Regions from separate parts of the Arthrobacter sp. LAR12-1-1.1 genome, predicted to be linked through region 1. Evidence: predicted binding sites of a transcription regulator. Region 1 holds the regulator's gene; the other holds the start of a gene.
What was found. Region 1 encodes LexA, which represses DNA repair genes until DNA is damaged. Its sites were predicted from a motif close to TCGAACANNTGTTCGA; they were not measured.

Region 1 (3,403 bases):
ACTGCATCGACCAGCTGCGCGACGCGTGCCGCGCCGCCCTGTCCGATTCCAAGGGCGACAGCTCCACGACGGCCGACGGCGGACGCCAGCTGGCGCGCTCACGCCTGATGGTCATCCTGGAACTCTGTGAGCGCCTCCTGGCCGCGCGCGAAAACCGCGAAGTAGTGTGGTTCTCCCGCAACAGCAGCTTCGACCCGGTGCAGGGCTACTCCCAGCCGGACGAGAGCGCGCCGGCCCTGATCAATGTTGCCCCGTTGAGCGTCGCGGGGCGTTTGCGCGAGGGTTTGTTCGCGGACCACACCGTCATCCTGACCTCGGCCACACTGGCCATTGGCGCTGCCTTCGAGCCTGCAGCCGGAGGCCTCGGCCTCGTTGGCAATGGCGCCCCGAGCTGGACCGGAGTCGACGTCGGGTCCCCGTTCGACTATCCGAAGCAGGGTATCCTCTATGTCGCCCGGCACCTGCCCAAACCCGGCCGCGGGACTTCCCCCGAGGCCTTGGATGAGCTGGAGAAGCTGATCCGCGCTTCCCGTGGCGGTGCCTTGTGCCTGTTTTCCTCGCGGCGCGCGGCGGAGGAAGCCGCCGAGGCCATGCGGCCCCGGCTGGGCCTCAGCATCCTGTGCCAGGGGGAGTCGACCATGACGGCGCTCGTGCGGCAATTTGCCGACGAGCCGGACACCTGTTTGTTCGGCACAATGTCCCTCTGGCAGGGCGTCGACGTTCCTGGGGTGTCCTGCCGGCTGGTGGTTATAGACCGGATTCCCTTCCCGCGGCCGGACGACCCGCTGATGACGGCACGCTCGCGGGCCGTCGCCCAGGCGGGCGGCAATGGCTTCATGTCCGTCTCGGCCACGCACGCCGCCATTCGGCTCGCGCAGGGCGCCGGACGGCTGATCCGTTCGACGTCGGACAAGGGCGTGGTGGCAGTGCTCGATTCGCGGCTGTCCACGGAGCGCTACGGCGGATTCCTCCGCGCCGCGCTTCCGCCGTTCTGGCCCACCACCGATTCATCGATAGCCATGGCTGCCCTGGAGCGCCTGGCGAAGGACTCCGCGAACGGCTGAGTCCCACGTTGAAGCGGGAGCTGGCCGGGACTGAAGCCGGCGGCCTCGCCGGGGATGGTTAGAGGGAGCGGAGTACCGAGACGACCTTGCCCATGATGACGGCGTGGTCGCCGAGGATGGGTTCGTACTGGGTGTTTTGCGGCAGCAGCCAGGTGTGGCCGTCCCGCTGGCGGAATGTCTTGACCGTGGCTTCGTCGTCCAGCAGGGCGGCAACGATGTCGCCGTTCACGGCGTCACCCTGGCGGCGGACAACCACCCAGTCACCGTCGCAGATCGCGGCATCAATCATCGAGTCGCCAGCCACCTTGAGCATGAAGAGTTCGCCATGGCCCACGAGCTGGCGGGGCAGCGGCATGACGTCCTCCACTACCTGGTCCGCGAGGATGGGTCCGCCGGCGGCGATGCGTCCGACGAACGGCACCATTGCCGTGTCGGTGGCGCTGGCGAGCTCAGACACCGAGAGGCCGCCGACGGCCCGCAGGCCGCTGGACTTCCCGACACCCGAAATCGGTGTGGTCCCCTCGTCCAGGGTCAGCGGCATGAGCACTTCCATGGCCCGCGGGCGCTTCGGATCGCGCCGCAGGTAGCCGAGCTTTTCAAGCTGGGAGAGCTGATGGGTCACGCTCGACAGGCTGGCGAGGCCGACGGTGTCGCCGATCTCGCGCATGGAGGGCGGGTAGCCCTTGTCCGTGACGGACCGCTGGATGGTCTCCAGGATTTTCTTTTGCCGGACGGTGAGGCTCTTGGGGGCCCGGGCGGGCTGCGGGCTCCGTGAGGTGGCCCTGCCGCCGGTGGCTTGTGCTGCCATGTTCGCCAACGCCTTTCCGTTCCGCCCGGCTGCCGTGGCTGCTGTCACCGGGACCTTCCGGCCTGAAATGTCAGACCCTGCTGATCAACTACTAACGAATTCACACAGGGAGTTCGTTAGTGGTTGTCCTGTCCCTCAAAAATAGGCCAGCCGCAGGGCTTTTTCAAACATTTGTTCTAGCGAGTCTCGACATCGTTCGTTAGTAAGTGCTAAAACAGAACGAGCAAGGTTCGAATATGTGTTCGATTTCGAGGTTTCCACTTCGGATCCGCTGTTCGGTTCTATGTTCGAAGGTTCGGCCGGTTGGCGGCGAGTACGTGGAGTACGCCGGGCGGCACCGTATGGTCCAGGAGGGCTCAGTTCATGTCAGCTTCAAGCGCGTTTCAAGACACTTTTGTTCAGGGCGTCTTTGTTCAGGGCGTCACGAATCACAACCGCAGCGGGGCGGGGGCCGCGGTTTCCGGCCGCCGGCCGAAGCAGCCGCCGCTGCGGCTTACCCAGCGCGGACGCTTCGTCTTCTTCGGTGTCCCGCTGATCCTTCTGGCGGCGTTCATCCTGTCGCTCAGCGGATTCCTCAACGCTCCCGCGAAAGCAGCGGATTCCGCTGACCAGCTCTCGCTGACGCCGACTGTCACCGTGACGGTGCAGCCGGGGGAGTCCCTCTGGGCCATTGCAGGGTCGTTGGCTCCGGAGCGCGATCCCCGCGACGTCGTGGCCGATATCGTGCAGCTGAACAACCTGGACGCCGCCCGTGTGATGCCGGGCCAGCAGCTGTTCGTCCCGTCCAAGTAGTACCCGCCAAGCCAAGCGACATCCCCCAAGTGCAGTCGCGGACGTCACAGTTTCAGTGCCCGTCCCGCTACCACTTAAACTGGTCACGTGACTGACCAGCTTGAGCGCCTCAACCGACTGCCCCTCCGAACCAATCTGCGTGGCCTGCGTCCGTATGGTGCGCCGCAGCTGGACGTCCCCATCCTGCTCAACGTCAACGAGAACACCCATGGTGTCCCGGCCGATGTCCGCGCGGCGATCACCGAGGCCGTCAGCTCCGCCGCTGCCGGGCTGAACCGCTATCCGGACCGCGAGTTCACCGAATTGCGCGAGGCCCTCGCCGAATACCTTGGCCACGGCCTGGACGCGGAGAATATCTGGGCCGCGAACGGATCCAACGAAGTCCTTCAGCAAATTCTCCAGGCATTCGGCGGCCCCGGCCGGACGGCCCTCGGGTTCCCTCCGACGTATTCGATGTACCCGCTGCTGGCTTCCGGCACGGATACGGAGTACATCGTCGGTGCCCGCGCCGCGGACTATGGGCTCAGCGCGGAATCGGCGGCCCGGCAGGTGCGCGAGCTTCAGCCCAACATTGTTTTCCTGTGCTCCCCGAACAACCCGACCGGTACGGGGCTGGGGCTTGATGTCGTCGAGGCCGTTTATGACGCCGGCGAAGCCAGTCAAACCATCGTGATCGTTGACGAGGCCTACCACGAGTTCGCCCACGACGGCACGCCCAGCGCGCTCACCCTGCTGCCTG
Region 2 (3,403 bases), on a different contig from region 1:
GAAGGCTGGACGATCGACGCCGTCGGCACCGCTGTCGGTAACGTCAAGAATGACTCACCGGAACTCATCCAGCCGGTGGGGGGCCTGTTCTAGCGGCGGCGCCCTCAGGTCCGGTACCAATAGTCAGAGCGTCACTGTGCCGCCGCCGTCGACCGCCCAGCCGGGGTTGAAGGCGATCTCCCAGCGGTAGCCGTCGGGATCGGCAAAGTAGCCGGTGTAGCCGCCCCAGGGCTGGGTCTTCGGTGCCGCGACGATGAGGGCTCCCGCGGACTCGGCTTCGGCCATCACCCAGTCGACTTCCGCCGTGCTGGCCAGGTTGTGGCTGAGGGTGATGCACGCAACGCCGGCAGGGGGATCCGTGGCCGCTTCGGACTGCATTTGGCCCGCGTCCCAGAGCGAGAGGATCAGTCCGTGGTTGACCTGGATGAAGAGCACCTCGCCGGGGACTTCCCGGTGGACCGGCCATCCCAGGCCATCGACGTAGAAGCGGCGTGAGGCGTCAACACTGCGGACACCCAGCGAAATTAAGTCGACTCGTGGCTGCATCTTTCGATACTGTCATGCACATGCCCACAAATCACGCAGACGACAAGACCGCCCAGGCCGACCGGGAACAGCTCGCCGCCGTGCGCGTGGCTGTTGACGAGGTGGACGAGCAGATCGTGTCCTTGATCGGGCGCCGCGAACGGCTGATCCGGATCGCCGGGACCCTCAAGGCGGACAGCGCGGAGGTCCGTGCGCCCGGGCGCGTGGAGCGGGTCATCGAACACGTCCGCGCCACGGCGGAACAGAAGGACATCGACGTCGAACTCGTCGAGAAGACCTACCGGGCGATGATCGACGCCTTCATCACCCTCGAGCTGGAAGTGTACAAGTCCACTTCATAGCAAGGGCTTGTTGGAACGTGCTTAGAGGGACTCTTCGACAGGCACGTTGGCCTGGTATTCCCGGCCGTCACAATCGCTGAAGGCGGTCATGAGGTGGCCCTTGGGCAGGCCCAGCACCGTCGCGATGGGGAAGTTTCCGGTGATGGTGTTCCCTGAGTGTTCCACGCCTGTGAGGTCGAAGTTCTCTTCCGTGCCGTCATGGTTGAAGAAGTAGAAGGAGACCGCCTCGCCGTTCATGAACTCAATTCCCAGTCTGCGTTGATGGGAATAGTCCGGCTCGGCCGCGAGCAGGCCCACCACGTAGGCGCCTTGCCCCGGGATATTTCCGTCGATATCGAAGGTCGCCACCAAGGTTGAATTCTTGGCGGCGACCTTTACGTGCTTCAGGAGTGCGATATGGGAGCTCATGGCTCAATCCTGCTACCTGTGCCATCGTCCGTCCACCCCCGATCTGGGTTTTGTCGCCTTTCCGACGTAGACTGAATTTATTCGAAGATATGTTCGAATAAATCAGAAACGCTAGAAGGCGGCATCTAGAAGACGGAATCTAGAAGACGGAATCTAAGCGGGGACTGGGCCGGCTCCAGCCCGGACTGGGTCGGGAGGCAACGTGGGCATGTTCAGCGAGTCCGTGGATGTTCTCTGCACGCCCTCGGGCCAGCCCCTGCGCCTCGACTGGGCCGGCCGGCGCTACACGGTCTGCGCGGAACCCGTCCGCTGGTATGAACGCCGCCAATGGTGGGCGGAGGAAAGCCGGGCGCCGCTCGGGAGCGGCCCGGGCCTGGTGGATCACGAGATCTGGCGGGTCCAGGTGCGTGCCGCCGGGGACCACGCCGCGGCCTCCACCCTCACCCTTGACCTGACCCGGCATATCAGCAGCGGCCGGTGGCGGCTCCTGAGGATCCACGACGCCCTGCAGCCCCTCCGGAAGCCCGAAACAGCATGAACTTCACCCATTTGCATGTCTCCACCGCCTTCAGCGCCCACTATGGCGTCTCCTGGCCGGATGAACTGGCCGGCGCGGCCGCAGCCGACGGCGCCACCGCGCTGGCCTGCACGGACCGCGACGGGCTGTACGGCACCATCAAGCACCTGAAGGCGTGCATGGCAGCCGGGCTCGATGCGATCATCGGGGTGGACCTTGCGGTCTTTGACGACGACGGTGACCTCCGCACCCTGGTCGGGGGACGCGTCGTTGTGCTGGCGCACGGCCACAACAACGGCGCCGGCTACCGGGCGTTGTGCCGGCTGATCTCCGACGCCCATGCCCGCACTACGGGGAAGGTGCAGGGAGCGGTGCCGGTGGCCGTCACACGGGCGGAACTGGCCTCCCGCACCCTGCACCCGGAAACCCTCCAGCCGGTCCTGACAGTGCTGATCGGCCCGGACTCCGACGTCGGCCGGGCGATGGGCGGCCGGCGTTACCTGCGGCCCCGCACCCTGTTCAAACGCTGGCTGGACGCCATGCCCCCAGGGACCCTGGCCGCCGAGGTTGTGTCCCAGCTCAGCCCGCCAGGGGAACCGCTGAGCACCGCCCATGCGGTGCGCATGCTCAAGCTCGCCGCAGAGCACGGGGTGCCGGCCGTGCTGAGCAACGCCGTGCGTTATGTGGCCGAGGACGGCGCGGCCACCGCCGATGTGCTGGACTCGGCCCGGACGCTTAAATCCCTCCCCGAGCTCTCCGCCGCCCCGCTGCTGCAGCCCAACGGGCAGGGCTGGCTCAAATCGGCGGCCCAGATGCTGCAGCTGGGCAAGGAGATCATCCACGCCGCCGGCTACGGCACGGCGGACCTCAAACGGCTCCTGGCCCAGACCGAGGCGCTCGCGGACCGCTGCCGCATGGATCCTGTGGCTGACATGGGCTGGAAACAGCCCGTGGTCCCGGAAGCATCCGTGATCGGGATCGACGGCGACGCGCTCGCCGAACTGACCCTGCGCTGCGAGGCCGGCATCGGCCGCCGCTTCCCTGGAATCTCCGGGCAGCGGGAACAGCAAATGCGGACCCGGCTGGGGCACGAGCTCCGGATCATCGACACGCTGGGCTTCGCCTCCTACTTCCTGACCGTCGCAGAGGTCTCCCGGATGATCCTTGCCCTGGGCGTGAGGGCGGCCGCGCGCGGTTCGGGCGCCTCCAGCCTGGTCAACTACCTGATCGACATCAGCCAGGTGAACCCACTCCAGCACGACCTCATCTTTGAGCGCTTCCTCTCCCGCGACCGTGCCACGCTGCCCGACATCGACATCGACGTCGAGAGCGCCGAAAGGCACAACGTCTACCGGAAGATCTTTGAGCGTTTCGGCGCCGAACGCGTCACGCTGATGAGCATGCAGAATGGCTACCGCGCTCGCGGTGCCGTGCGCGATGCCGGCCTGGCCCTGGGCATGGACGACGGCGAGGTCGGGGAAATCGCCAAGCAGCTGTGGCGGTTCTCGGCCCGGCACTTCCGCGAAGCCCTCGTGGAGAAACCCGAGCTGAAGGAATTCGCGGACCGGGTGGAGCAGCGCGGTTTCACCGA

Region 2: MRBLAR12_RS03915 (DUF6504 family protein) is a predicted target of LexA. The motif match lies at 1,377-1,392, and genes of this name have one in related genera.

What each region holds. Positions count from the first base shown of each region.
Region 1 covers NZ_JBEGIG010000034.1:465,111-468,513, forward strand. Annotated here, with positions in the region: gene MRBLAR12_RS18230 (ATP-dependent DNA helicase) at 1-1,064, shown strand, start outside; gene lexA (transcriptional repressor LexA) at 1,123-1,872, opposite strand; gene MRBLAR12_RS18240 (LysM peptidoglycan-binding domain-containing protein) at 2,236-2,664, shown strand; gene MRBLAR12_RS18245 (histidinol-phosphate transaminase) at 2,752-3,403, shown strand, end outside.
Region 2 covers NZ_JBEGIG010000001.1:851,982-855,384, reverse strand. Annotated here, with positions in the region: gene MRBLAR12_RS03935 (SOS response-associated peptidase) at 1-93, shown strand, start outside; gene MRBLAR12_RS03930 (VOC family protein) at 124-546, opposite strand; gene MRBLAR12_RS03925 (chorismate mutase) at 561-887, shown strand; gene MRBLAR12_RS03920 (hypothetical protein) at 909-1,295, opposite strand; gene MRBLAR12_RS03915 (DUF6504 family protein) at 1,498-1,833, shown strand; gene MRBLAR12_RS03910 (DNA polymerase III subunit alpha) at 1,830-3,403, shown strand, end outside.